2 regions of the Streptomyces sp. NPDC014894 genome follow, and region 2 is predicted to be linked to the other one. Evidence: riboswitches for the same ligand, from Rfam matches in the RefSeq annotation. Region 2 holds a riboswitch; the other holds the start of a gene.
What was found. A riboswitch is a leader RNA that binds a small molecule or an ion and turns the genes downstream of it on or off. The one in region 2 is predicted to bind ZMP and ZTP.
Positions count from the first base shown of each region.

Region 1: another riboswitch for ZMP and ZTP. It lies ahead of glyA (serine hydroxymethyltransferase); the one in region 2 lies ahead of ACF089_RS27780 (bifunctional 5,10-methylenetetrahydrofolate dehydrogenase/5,10-methenyltetrahydrofolate cyclohydrolase).

Region 1 is NZ_JBIBWD010000004.1:188,567-195,487, reverse strand. Features, by position in the region: gene ACF089_RS11825 (FAD-binding protein) at 1-871, shown strand, start outside; gene ACF089_RS11820 (decaprenylphospho-beta-D-erythro-pentofuranosid-2-ulose 2-reductase) at 907-1,662, shown strand; gene ACF089_RS11815 (2'-5' RNA ligase family protein) at 1,681-2,268, opposite strand; gene trpS (tryptophan--tRNA ligase) at 2,435-3,475, opposite strand; gene glyA (serine hydroxymethyltransferase) at 3,598-4,863, opposite strand; ZMP/ZTP riboswitch at 5,007-5,096, opposite strand; gene rocD (ornithine--oxo-acid transaminase) at 5,207-6,415, shown strand; gene ACF089_RS11795 (glutathionylspermidine synthase family protein) at 6,562-6,921, opposite strand, start outside.
Region 2 is NZ_JBIBWD010000013.1:51,579-58,499, forward strand. Features, by position in the region: gene ACF089_RS27770 (MDR family MFS transporter) at 1-117, opposite strand, end outside; gene ACF089_RS27775 (glycosyltransferase) at 329-1,546, opposite strand; gene ACF089_RS27780 (bifunctional 5,10-methylenetetrahydrofolate dehydrogenase/5,10-methenyltetrahydrofolate cyclohydrolase) at 1,955-2,815, opposite strand; ZMP/ZTP riboswitch at 2,837-2,922, opposite strand; gene ACF089_RS27785 (DUF5713 family protein) at 3,176-3,517, opposite strand; gene ACF089_RS27790 (DUF1697 domain-containing protein) at 3,640-4,191, shown strand; gene ACF089_RS27795 (NAD(P)/FAD-dependent oxidoreductase) at 4,425-5,579, opposite strand; gene sigJ (RNA polymerase sigma factor SigJ) at 5,650-6,531, opposite strand; gene ACF089_RS27805 (DUF1684 domain-containing protein) at 6,768-6,921, shown strand, end outside.

The sequences.
Region 1 (6,921 bases), on a different contig from region 2:
CGCGACCGCCGGCGGTATGGGCCTGACCGGGGTGATCCTCTCGGCGACCCTCCGGCTGCACCGGGTGGAGACCTCCCTGATGTGCGTCGACACCGAGCGCGCCACCGATCTGGACGACGCGATGGCCCGGATCGCCGCCACCGACCACCGCCACCGCTACTCGGTCGCCTGGATCGATCTGCTCGCGCCCGGCGCGGCGCTGGGCCGCGCGGTCCTCACCCGGGGCGACCACGCCCCCCTGGACGCGCTGCCCGCCCGGGCCCGCCGCGACCCGCTCGCCTTCCGCCCCGGACGGCTGCCCGCGCCCCCCGCCTTCGTACCGGGAGGGCTGCTGACCCGCACCACGGTCGCCCTGTTCAACGAGTTCTGGTACCGCAGGGCCCCCCGCTCCCGGACCGGCGGGCTCCAGCGGATCCCGGCGTTCTTCCACCCGCTGGACGCGGTGCCGCACTGGAACCGGATCTACGGCCGGGACGGATTCGTCCAGTACCAGTTCGTCGTCGGGCACGGCCGGGAGGAGACCCTGCGGCGGATCGTCCGGCGGATCGCCCGCCGGGGCTGCCCGTCCTTCCTCGCGGTCCTCAAACGGTTCGGCGAGTCCGACCCCGGCTGGCTCTCCTTCCCCGTGCCCGGCTGGACCCTGGCGCTCGACATCCCCGCCGGGCTCGGCGGTCTGGGCGCGTTCCTCGACGAGCTGGACGAGGAGGTGGCGGAGGCGGGCGGCCGGGTCTATCTCGCCAAGGACTCCCGGCTGCGCCCCGAGCTGCTCGCCGGGATGTATCCCCGGCTCGGGGACTTCCGCGCGCTGCGGGCCCGGCTGGATCCGCGCGGGGTCTTCGCCTCCGACCTCTCCCGCCGGCTCGCCCTGTGAGCCCCGCACCCCCTCACGTACAGGAGCAGTCAGTCATGAAGGACGCCTTCGGCACCCCGCAGTCCCTGCTCGTCCTCGGCGGCGCCTCGGAGATCGGGCTCGCGATCGCCCGCCGGCTGATCGCCCGCCGCGCCCGTACGGTCTGGCTGGCCGGACGGCCCTCGGCCGAGCTGGAGGCCGCCGCCGAGGGGCTGCGCGCGCTCGGCGCCGAGGTCCGTACGGCGGCCTTCGACGCGCTGGACCCGGCCGCCCACGAGGAGACGCTGGGCAAGATCTTCGCCGAGGGCGACATCGATCTGGTGCTGCTCGCCTTCGGCGTCCTGGGCGACCAGGCGAACGACGAGGGCGATCCCCCGGCGGCGGTGCGGGTCGCGCAGACCAACTACACGGGCGCGGTGTCCGCCGGGCTCATCTCGGCGGCGGCGCTCCAGAACCAGGGGCACGGCTCCCTGGTGGTGCTCTCCTCCGTCGCGGGCGAGCGGGCCCGGCGCACCAACTTCATCTACGGCTCCAGCAAGGCCGGCCTCGACGCCTTCGCGCAGGGGCTGGGGGACGCGCTGTACGGGACGGGCGTCCATGTGATGGTCGTACGCCCCGGATTCGTGCGCACCCGGATGACGGCGGGGCTGCCCGAGGCGCCCCTGGCCACCACGCCCGAGGCGGTCGCCGCCGCCGTGGAGCTGGGGCTGCGCCGCCGTTCGGAGACGGTGTGGGTGCCGGGGGCGCTGCGGCCGGCGATGGCGGCGCTGCGGCATCTGCCGCGCCCGCTGTTCCGCCGGCTGCCGCTCTGAGGAGCGGTCCTCGGCCGGTCAGCCGGTGAAGGGGGCGGAGGCGGGCCGGTCCGCCGGGGAGCCCTGCGCGGGCACCGAGCCGCCGCCCCCGAAGGCGTACGAGTTGAGCTTCCGCCAGACGCTGTCCTCGCCCTGCTCGTAGAGCGAGAAGGAGGCGCAGGTCCACGCCGCCTCGAAGTCGGCCAGCTCCTCGTACGCCCGGTCCATGGCGTCCTCGGCGATGCCGTGGGCGACGGTGACATGCGGGTGGTACGAGAACTGCAGCTCGCGCACCAGCGGCCCGGAGGCGTCCCGGACCCGCTTCTGGAGCCAGGAGCAGGCCGCCGCGCCCTCGACGATCTGCACGAAGACGACCGGGGAGACCGGCCGGAAGGTCCCGGTCCCGCTGAGCCGCATGGGGAACGGCTGCACTCCCCGGGCGACCTCGGCGAGGTGCGCCTCGACGGCGGGCAGCAGCCCGGGGTCGGCCTCCGTGGGCGGCAGGAGGGTGACATGGGTGGGAATGCCGTGGGCGGCGGGATCCCCGAAGCTCGCGCGCCGCTCCTGGAGCAGGCTGCCGTAGGGCTCCGGGACCGCGATCGAAACGCCGAGCGTGACGGTCCCCACGTCGTTCTCCTTCACACTTCGGGTGGGCGGTGACACCCATCGGACGATTCGGCCCCGCCGGAACGGGAACCGTACAGCCGCCAGTGTGGCGGCTGTACGGCCTGTGTGGCCAGAGGCGTTGGACACAGCGGAACGGGGCCGCGAGGCCCCATACTGGAGGGCTCGCTCAGTGCTTGGCCGGCAGGAGGCCCACTCTGTCGTATGCCGTGGCCAGCGTCTCGGCGGCCACCGAGCGGGCCTTCTCGGCCCCTTGGGCGAGCACCGAGTCCAGTGTCCCGGGGTCGTCCAGATACTCCTGCGTACGGGTGCGGAACGGCGTGACGAACTCCACCATCACCTCGGCGAGGTCGGTCTTGAGCGCCCCGTACATCTTCCCCTCGTACTCCTTCTCCAGCGCGGCGACCGTGGTGCCGGTGAGGGTGGAGTAGATGGTGAGGAGATTGCTGACGCCGGGCTTGCCGACCGGGTCGAAGCGGATGACGGTGTCGGTGTCGGTGACCGCGCTCCTGACCTTCTTGGCGGTCGCCTTCGGCTCGTCGAGCAGATTGATCAGGCCCTTGGGCGTGGAGGCCGACTTGCTCATCTTGATCGCCGGGTCCTGGAGGTCGTAGATCTTCGCGACCTCCTTGACGATGTGCGGCGCGGGGACGGTGAAGGTGTCCCCGAAGCGGGTGTTGAAGCGCTCGGCGAGGTCGCGGGTCAGCTCGATGTGCTGGCGCTGGTCCTCGCCGACCGGGACGGCGTCGGCCTGGTAGAGCAGGATGTCCGCGACCTGGAGGATCGGATAGGTGAAGAGTCCGACGGTGGCCCGGTCCGCGCCCTGCTTGGCCGATTTGTCCTTGAACTGGGTCATCCGGGACGCCTCGCCGAAGCCGGCCAGACAGTTCATCACCCAGCCGAGCTGGGCGTGCTCGGGCACATGGCTCTGGATGAAGAGGGTGCAGCGGTCGGGGTCGAGACCGGCGGCGAGCAGCTGCGCGGCGGCGAGCCGGGTGTTGGCCCGCAGCTCGGCCGGATCCTGCGGCACGGTGATCGCGTGCAGGTCCACGACCATGTAGAACGCGTCGTGGGTCTCCTGAAGCGCCACGTACTGGCGGATCGCTCCGAGGTAGTTCCCGAGGTGGAACGAGCCGGCGGTGGGCTGGATGCCGGACAGGGCTCGGGGACGGGGGGGCTCGGCGGAGCCATGCAGACGGTCTTGGGCCATGCGCGCCATTGTCTCAGGTGCGGAAGAGCGCTCCGTGCGCCGGTGGGGCCGTCCGCCGGGACGGCGTGGCGCGGCGGCCCTCCCGGGGGCCCGTCCGGGCGGGCGGGCCCCCGGGGCGCGGGTCAGCCGGGCAGCCCCGGGGCGGGGTGTGCGGCCATCAGTTCGGCGACCTCCCGGCGGATCGCGGCCAGCGCGTCCTCGTCGCCGGAGCCGGCCGCCCGGACGCCCCGGTCGATCCAGTCGGCGACGGCGGACATCCGGTCCGTGCCCAGTCCGCGCGAGGTGAGGGCGGGGGTGCCGATGCGGATGCCGGAGGGGTCGAAGGGCTTCCTCGGGTCGTAGGGGACGGCGTTGTGGTTGACGACGATCCCGGCCCGGTCCAGGGCCTTGGCGGCGACCTTGCCGGGGACCTTTCTGGAGGTGAGGTCCATGAGGATCAGATGGTTGTCGGTGCCGCCGGAGACCAGGTCGAAGCCCCGGGCGAGCAGCTCGTCGGCGAGCGCGCGGGCGTTGGCGACGACGGCGTGGGCGTACTCCCGGAAGGCGGGCGAGGCCGCTTCGTGGAGGGCGACCGCGATGGCGGCGGTGGTCTGGTTGTGCGGTCCGCCCTGGAGCCCGGGGAAGACGGCCCGGTCCAGCGCCCTGGCGTGCTCCTCGCGGGACATCAGCATCGCGCCGCGCGGGCCGCGCAGGGTCTTGTGGGTGGTCGTGGAGATCACATCGGCGTACGGCACGGGCGAGGGGTGCGCGCCGCCCGCGATCAGTCCGGCGATATGGGCGACGTCGGCGACCAGGACCGCGCCGGACTCCCGGGCGATCTCCGCGTAGGCGGCGAAGTCGATGGTCCGGGGGACGGCGGTGCCGCCACAGAAGATGATCTTCGGTCGTTCCTTGAGGGCCAGCTCGCGGACCTCGTCGAGATCGACCAGGCCGGTGTCCCTGCGCACGCCGTACCCCACCCCCCGGAACCAGGTGCCGGTGGCCGAGACGCCCCAGCCGTGGGTGAGGTGGCCGCCCATGGGCAGCGACATGCCCAGCACGGTGTCGCCGGGCTCGGCGAAGGCGAGATGGACGGCGAGATTGGCCGGGGATCCGGAGTAGGGCTGCACATTGGCGTGCTCGACGCCGAAGAGGTCCTTGGCGCGGGCGACGGCGAGCCGCTCGACCCGGTCGATGTTCTGCTGGCCCTCGTAGTAGCGGCGGCCCGCGTATCCCTCGCTGTACTTGTTCTGGAGGGCGGTGCCGGAGGCCTCCAGCACCGCGCGGGAGACATAGTTCTCGCTGGCGATCATGCGGAGGGTCTCCGCCTGGAGCCGCTCCTCGGCGAAGACCAGCTCGGCCAGCTCGGGGTCGGCGGCGAAGAGGGCGGGGTGGGGTCGGTCGGTCATGGTGTCCTCCGGGTCCTCGTGACGACAGGGTCCCCGGGGGCGGCCCGGACGGCTGTCCGGCGGCGCTCCCGGGCGGTCGCCGGGACGCCTTCCACGATTCCCGCCACGGGCAGGGCGGTCGGCGCCCGGAAACGACCGGGTGGCCGGGACACCCAGGCGGGCGGTGTCTCGTCTGCTCCTGCGGGCACGGCTCCACCGCGGTCGGTCCGCGTACGCCAGTCGCCGTGCGTACCGTCCACCTTAGAGCCTCGGAGGTTTCCCCGTGCGGCGCGCGAGCGACGATAGGAACAGGGGCAACACCCCGCCCCGCGCCCGATGCCTGTGTCCACCGAACGGAGATCCCGTGTCCGCATCGACGAACGCCATCGCCGCAGCCGAGGCCCACAGCGCGCACAACTACCATCCGCTCCCCGTCGTCATCGCCTCCGCCGAGGGCGCGTGGATGACCGATGTCGAGGGGCGGCGTCATCTCGATCTGCTCGCCGGATACTCGGCGCTCAATTTCGGCCATGGCAACCGCCGGCTGATCGAGGCGGCGAAGGCCCAGCTGGACCGGGTCACCCTCACCTCGCGCGCCTTCCACCACGACCGGTTCGCCGACTTCTGCACCCGGCTGGCCGAGCTGTGCGGCATGGAGACGGTGCTGCCCATGAACACCGGCGCGGAGGCGGTGGAGACGGCGGTGAAGACCGCCCGCAAGTGGGGGTACCGGGTCAAGGGCGTCCCCGAGGGCCTGGCGAAGATCGTGGTCGCGGCGGACAACTTCCACGGCCGGACGACGACGGTGATCAGCTTCTCGACGGACCCGGAGGCGCGGGCGGACTTCGGCCCGTACACCCCCGGGTTCCAGATCGTGCCGTACGGCGATCTCACCGCGATGAGCGCGGCGATGACGGCGGAGAACACCGTGGCGGTGCTGCTGGAGCCGATCCAGGGCGAGGCCGGGGTGCTGGTGCCGCCCGCGGGCTATCTGGAGGGGGTGCGCCGGCTGACCCGTGAGCGGAACGTGCTGTTCGTCGCGGACGAGATCCAGTCGGGTCTCGGCCGGACCGGCCGGACCTTCGCCTGTGAGCACGAGGGCGTGGTCCCGGACATGTATCTGCTGGGGAAGGCGCTGGGCGGCGGGGTGGTGCCGGTGTCGGCGGTGGTCTCCTCGCGGGAGGTGCTCGGGGTCTTCCGGCCCGGGGAGCACGGTTCGACCTTCGGCGGCAATCCGCTGGCCTGCGCGGTGGCGCTGGAGGTGATCGCGATGCTGAACACCGGCGAGTACCAGCGGCGCGCCGAGGAGCTGGGCGACCATCTCCACCGCGAGCTGGGACTGCTGGCCGGTACGGGGGCGGTGCGCGCGGTGCGCGGGCGCGGTCTGTGGGCGGGGGTGGACATCGACCCGGCGCGCGGCACCGGCCGGGAGATCTCCGAGCGGCTGCTGGAGCGGCGGGTGCTGGTCAAGGACACCCACGGCTCGACGATCCGGATCGCCCCGCCGCTGACGATCTCCAAGGAGGATCTGGACTGGGGGCTGGACCAGCTGCGGGCGGTGCTGTCGGACTGAGGGGCGCTGTGGGACCGAGGGCGGGGCGGGGGCCCGTACCGGCGGGGTACGGGCCAGGGCCCGGATCGCGCCGGTACGGGCCAGGGCCCGGATCGCGCCGTGTCGGACCCGGGCCCGGACCCGGACCCGGATCGCGATCGCGATCGCTAGAGGATCACATGGGGCAGAAAGCGCGCGTACTCGTCCGTGATCAGGTCCGCGGACTCGCGGATCCCCAGTCCCGCCGCCTCGTCCTCGACCACCCAGGCGCCGAGCACCACCCGGTTGCCGTCGAAGTCGGGCAGCGGGGCCAGCTCCTGGTAGCAGCACGGTTCGTCGCGTTGTACGGGGGCGTGCCCCGGCTCGTGGACGGTGACGCCCGCGCCCTCGCGGCCGAGCAGCGGCTTGGCCACATAGCCGCGCTCGGCGGCCAGTTCGCGGGGGCCGTCGAGATAGGCGGGGAGCAGGTTCGGATGGCCCGGATACAGCTCCCAGAGGACGGCGAGCAGCGCCTTGTTGGAGAGGAG
Region 2 (6,921 bases):
CATGAGCCCGGACAGAACGGTCACGATCTGCCGGTGGGTCAGCCGGGGCGGAGCGTCCGGCTCCTCGCCGCCCGGCCCCTCCGCCGTGTCGCGCGCGCCCGCGCCCGAGGTGCTCATGCCGTCTTCTCCGCTCATGCCGTGCCGCGCTACCGGAGTGGATGGGTGGGGCCGTACGGCTCTCGACGCCGTGGCCGTGCGGGGCTGTGGTCGTACGGAACCGTGGCCGTGCGGAGCCGTGAACGTAGGGCGCCGAGGTTGTACGGGGCCGGCCCTGTGCGGCCGTGACCGTACGAGGCCGGCCCCGGGTGTCGTACGCCCGCCCGGCGGGCTATCCGGCGAGCTGCTCCAGGTCGGCGACGGCGCTGTCGATCTCCGGCAGCGCCAGCATCGCGAGCCGGGCCCGGCGGGTCCTCGCGGCGGCGGTGGCGTCCGCCAGCACCGCACGGCAGACGGCCGCGATGCCGTCCGGCGTCACATCGGTGATCTCGCGGCCGATCCCCAGCTCCTCGACCCGGCGCGCGTTGTCGAACTGATCGCCGAAGTGGGGCAGCACCGCGAGGGGCGTCGCCGTGCGCAGCGCCTCGCGGATGCTGTTGAACCCGCCGTGTGTGAGCAGCAGATCGACCGATTCCAGCAGCAGGGGCTGGGGCAGATGCTCAGTGATGTGTACATGCGGGGGCAGCCCGTCGATCTCCGTCGGGATGCCCGAGGTCGACACGACGACGGTGCACTCGTCCAGCAGCGAGGCCGCCCGCACGATCGCCCGCAGGGTCTCCACCGGGTCCGCGATCTTGAACGGCATCTCCGGGGCGTCCTTCTCGCGCTGTTTCGCCCGGATGATGGGCAGGGCGGTGCCCAGGGCGGCGAACACCAGGGGCCGGTCGGTGGGCAGTTCCGCCACCCAGCGCGGCAGGACGGAGGCGCGGTCCACCGCGACGGCCTGCCGGTACGCCCGTGACACCGGCATATGGCTCGCGAAGGAGAACGCGGCGGGCACATAGTCGATCCGGCCCTGGGGGACGATCGACAGCGGGTCCGCCCGCTCGGGCAGTCCGTTCTCCCGCCGCAGGACGTTGAGGCCCGGGAGCATATCGGCCGGGTCCAGCGAGTTGCTCGCGCCCGAGGGGGTGGGCAACTGCGGAATGCCGAGCATCTCGCCCATCAGGACGCTGCTCAGATCCATGCCGTCGCGGAGGATCACATCGGGCCGGAAGTCCCGTACCACGGGCAGTAACGCGCCGAGCAGGTCACGGGCCATGCCGTCGGCGAGGGACTCGGACATGGCGCGCTTGAGGCCCTCGCGCTGCTGCTCCTCGCTCAGGTCCGGATTCCGGGCGATCTCCTCCAGGTGACGCATCACATGGGAGCCCGGTTCGATGTCGTCGATACAGGTCGCCACGTCGACGTCGTCGTTCTCGAAGACCGGGGCGATGGGCCGGGTGGTGGCCACCCGGACCTCGTGCCCGGCGGCGGCGAGCGCCCGGACCAGGGGGAGTTGGGCCCGTCCGTGGGAGGGGCTGCCGATGGTGGTGAAGAGTGCGCGCACGAAGGAGACCTTCCGGTTGGGGCTTGCGCCCTCGGGGGAGGGACGACCGCTCCGGGGGTATGAGGTTCGGCGTCCGCGCGAAGTCACTTCGCGCGGGGGGCGGTTCGGCGTCGGCCGTGCGTTGTTCGCGCACGGGCCACCCCTTCTGCCGGTTCGGGGCGGGTGCGTGACGGCTGTGCGTCCGCACAGGCCGGAGCGGAGCGGGAGGGGCGTCCGGGGCCACCGCCCGTAGATCAAAAAATATGGTCGGCCCCGCCGTCGGTCAACGACGGGTGATATCACTCGACGACTTTTGGACACACCGGCGGACGGGACGGCTCGGGGTCGGGCCGGGGCGGCTCCGGGGCGGACGCCGCCGCTCGTCCGCCCCGGTCCCGCCGCCCTTCGCGCCCGGCGGACCCGCCGCGATCAGCCCGCCGCGAGCTGCCGTGACGCGGCCTCGACCGTCTGCGCGAGCAGAACGGCGATGGTCATGGGACCGACGCCGCCGGGCACGGGGGTGATCAGGCTCGCCCGCTCCCGCGCTGTCTCGAAGTCGACGTCGCCGACATTGCCCGCGTTGTAGCCCGCGTCGACGACCACCGCTCCGGGTTTGACGTCCGCGCCCGGGATGAAGCGGGGCCGCCCGACCGCCGCGACCAGCACATCGGCCTCCCGCACGATCGAGGACAGACCGACGGTGCGCGAGTGGCAGTACGTCACCGTGGCGTCCCGGCCCAGGAGAAGCATTCCGGCGGGCTTGCCCAGAATGGCGCTGCGCCCCACGACCACGGCGTGCTTGCCCGTGAGGTCCACGTCGTACTCGTCCAGCAGCCGGATGATTCCGCCCGGGGTGCAGGACACGAATCCGGGCAGGCCGAACCCCATCGCGGCGAAGGAGTGCATGGTGACCCCGTCGACGTCCTTCTCCGGGGCGATCGCCTCGAAGGCGGCCCGCTCGTCGATATGGCCGCCCACGGGGTGCTGGAGCAGAATGCCGTGCACGCCCGGGTCCTCGGAGAGCGCGGTGATCGTGTCGACCAGCTCGGCGGTGCCGACCGACGCCGGCAGAACGGTCTGGCGGGACTCGATGCCCGCCTTCGCGCTCCGGGCGCGCTTCATCCGGACATAGGTCACCGAGGCGGGGTCCTCGCCGACCAGCACGGTCGCCAGGCAGGGGGCCGTCCCGGTGCGGCGGAGCAGCTCCGCCGCCTCGGCCGCGGCGGTGTCGACGACGGTGCGGGCGAGCCGGGCGCCGTCCATGAGACGGGCGGTGGGCGTCGGAGGCATGGGCCACTCCTGAGCTTGACGGTGAGTCGCCCAGGCGCACGGCATCGACGGAATGTCAGGCCGCTCCCCGGTGGTGCTCCACCCCAGCGCCAGTCACGGCCCGCCCCGACTCTAGCCCGTGCGGGCGTCTGAGCCTCCGGTGCGTCCCCCATCGCCGGACGCGCCGGATCGTCCGCCGACCCGCCGACCCGCCGACCCGCCGACCCGCCGACCCGCCGACCCGCCGACCCGCCGACCCGCCGACCCGCCGACCCGCCGGCGTTCGGGGGCGCGGGCGTTCCGGGCCGGTCCCCGACGGGGCGGGCAGGGTGCGGGCGCCGGTGGCCCTGGTCCGTCCTCGGTCGTCCGCGGCCCCCGGCCTCACCAGTCGCGGGCGGCGATCAGCTTCTCCACGTCGGCGTCCGGGAATCCGTACGCCGTCGCCACGAACCAGAAGCCCTCGCCTATCTCCTCCCGGGCGACGGTCTCGATCTCGCTCCCGGCCGCCTCGAACTCCGCCTCCAGCGCGTTGAACTCCTCCGTCGCGGGCTCCGTCAGCGCGTACAGCGCCGCCAGGTCCGCCGGACGCTCGGCCTCGATCCGCGCGCACAGCCTCAGCAGGATCGCCCGGCCCCGGTCGACGACATGATCCGGGAAGTACGGGTCCGCGTAGAGCCCCGAGAGGAACTCGTACTCCGCCGCCCGCCGGTTGGTGATCGGCACTCCGGTCTCCCTCTCCCTCGCTCCGGCACTCCTGAGAACACCTTGCACCACGCCACTGACAATGCCGCCGCCGCGCCCGGTTCGCGAAGTCCGTTCCCGGGCCCCGCTCCTAAGCTGGGGCCATGACGACCAAGACGTACGCCGCACTCCTGCGCGGCATCAACGTGAGCGGCCGCAACAGGGTCCCGATGGCCGAACTGCGCACCCTGCTCACCGGGCTCGGGTTCGGCGGCGTGCGGACGTATCTCCAGAGCGGCAACGCCTTCTTCACCACCGCCCCCGAGGACGAGCGGGCCCTCGCGGACCGGGTCGGGCGCGCCGTCGAGGAGCACTTCGGTCTCACGGTCGGCGTGCTCGTCCGCGACCACGCGTATCTGCGGGCCGTCGTCGACGACTGCCCGTTCCCGGCGGCCTCGCTGGAGGGCAGACAGCTGCATGTCACGTACTTCTCGGAGCCGGTCGACGCCTCGCGGCTGGCCTCCGTCGATCCGGCCGCCTATCTGCCGGAGGAGTTCCGGCTGGGCGATCGCGCGCTCTATCTCCACGCCCCGGACGGAATCGGCCGGTCCCGGCTGGCCGGCGTGCTGGACCGGTCCGCCCCCGGCCCGGGCGTCGTCGCCACCACCCGCAACGGGAACACCGCCGCCAAGCTGGCGGAGCTGACCTCCCGCTGAACCGCCGCCCGCCGGGGGAGTCCGCCCCGGCGGACGGCGGCTGTCGGCTGCCCGGCCCGGGCGGCCGTCGGCGTACCCGGCCCGGGCGTACCCGGCCCCGCCCCGCCCGGACCGAAGGATGTCGGCCCCGGCCCGGACCGAAGGATGTCGGCCCCGGCCCGGACCGAAGGCTCTCCGTCCGGCCCGGGCGGCGGCCCGCGACGGATCAGCCGCGCCCCCCGAGGGCGGGCGGTTCACCCGGCGGGAGTCGGCCGCTCCTCGGGGAGGGGGAAGAACGGGATCTCGACACGGATCTGGTCGGCGGCGGCGAGGATCTCCGACGCGTCGTCGACCGGCGGGTGGATGACCTCGTTGATCCACTTCTTGACGGCCGCGCCGTCCGCGCCCGAGGCCAGCACCGCGCGGTCCCAGCCCCGGGTGAAGAGCCCGCCGGCGCCGCCCAGGTCCAGGCAGGTGACGTACGGGCCGGGGACGAAGTCGCGCGGCTCCTTACCGAGCAGATCGGCGGCCGCGTTGTACCCGGCGACCCGGCCGAGCGGGATGGCGTGCTGGCAGGACTGGGTGACCTGGTGTTCGGCGTCGGCGGCCGCCGCGGCCGCGTCCCCGGCGACGAACACCTCGGGAAGGGCCCGCAGCCGCCGGTCGACCGGCACCCGGCCGAGGTGGTCGAGCGTGTCGGAGATCTGCCGGGTGAGTTCGCTCGCGCGCATCCCCACGCACCAGACCACCGCGTCCGCCTCGACCCGGGCGCCGTCCGAGAGCACGGCGTACCCGTCGCCGACCTCCGTCACCGTCGTCCCGAGGCGGCGTTCGACGCCCAGCTCGTCCAGGGCCGACTCGATCTCCTCGCGCGGCCCGGGGCCGAGCGGACTTCCCGCCGTCCGCGACCGGTCCACCAGCAGCACCCGGGCCCGGGCGGCGAGCGCGGTCGCGGCCTCCAGCCCGACGAAGCCCGCGCCCACGACCACGACGGAGGAGTCCTCCCGGCCGCGCAGCCGCTCGGTGAGCCGCCGGGCCCCGTCCAGGGTGTCGATGTCGAAGAGCCGCTCCGCGCCGGGCAGGCCCCCGGGCCGGACGAGCCCGCTGCCCGCCGCCAGCACCAGCCGGTCGTAGCCGATCTCCCGGCCGTCGGCCACCACCACCCGGCGGGCGGTGTCGATCGTGCTCACCGAGGCCCGTACGTGCTCGACGCCGATCGGTCCGAGAAATCTGGCCAGCTCCACCGCGGCCGACTCGGGCTCGGGCTCGTACAGCCGGGGCCGCAGCACCAGGTGGTCGTTCGGCGCGACGAGCGTGATGCGCAGCTCCGCGTCCCCGCGCGCCAGCGCGGCCCCCGCCGCGCTCCACACACCCGCGAAACCGCCTCCGATGATCACGACATGGGCCATCGTGTGCCGTCCTCTCCCAGCCTCGCCCCCCGGGGATCGGGGGGTCCGCCAGGGAGACAGGACAGCGGGTTCAGATGTGACCGACGCGGGTGAGCTTCTCGGGATTGACCAGGCGGCGGTACGCGGTGATCCGCCCGTCGGCGATCTCCACGGTGTCGAGCCAGAGCAGCCGGCCGCCGCGGTGGGCCGCCAGCGCCGGGTATCCGTTGACCTCGATGATCCGATAGGCGTCGGGACGTCTGATCCGGATCACCCGGACCGACAGCAGGGCGATCGTCCCGGCCCCCAGGACCGGTCGGCGCGCCGCGTGCGCCCTGCCGCCGCCGTCGCCGACATAGACGGCGTCGGGGTGGAGCAGCTCGACGAGCGCGGCCATGTCCCCGGCGACGGCGGCGGCCTTGAACGCCTTGAGCACGCGCTCGGTCTCGGCCCTGGAGGCCCGGGGCCGCCGCTCGACCGCGGCGACCCGCGCCCGCGCGCGGGAGGCGAGCTTGCGGCCGGCGGCGGGGGTGCCGCCGAGCACCTCGGCGATCCGGCCGAACGGGAAGCCGAAGACGTCGTGCAGCACCAGCGCGACGCGTTCGGCGGGGGAGAGGGTCTCCATGACCACCAGCATCGCGGTGCTCACCGACTCGTCCATGAGCACGGGCGCGGCGGCGTCGGGCCCGGTCAGCAGGGGTTCCGGCAGCCAGGGGCCGACATAGGACTCGCGCCGGACCCGGGCCGACTTCAGCACGTTGAGGGACGTCCTGGCGGCCACGGTCACCAGCCAGGCCCGCAGCTCGCGCACTTCGGACAGATCGGCCGCGGCGGCGCGCAGCCAGACCTCCTGGGTCACGTCCTCGGCCTCGGTCACGGTGCCGAGGATCCGGTAGGCCGCCCCGAAGACCGCGGGGCGGTGCGCCTCCCAGTCGTCCTCCGTCAACGTGCCGGCCGGCTCCGCCCTCGGCATCCGTTCCCCCTCGGATCTGTGCGCGACCACCGATTCTAGGCAGCGCGACCCTCCGCCCCGAACGCCCGGGCGCACCCCGCCCCGCCTCTTCGGGACATGGCACGCGTCTGCGCCCTCATCTCGCCATGTGGCGCAACTTGACATTAGTTCGGCTTATGGATGATAAAGAACAAGCTTTGGGTTGAACTTCACGCCAGGTGACATTTACGGCGTGCCATCGATGGACCTCTACGCGAATGAGTCATGCCGTGCCCCACTCCGCACTCCCCGACCCGCAGTCCGACGGCCCCGCCGGGGAGTGGGCCGCCTGGCGCGCCGACCGCAGGCGCTCGGTCACCTCCGCCACCGGCAATCTCGCGCTGACCGAGACCCGCTGGCTGCCGGCCGGCG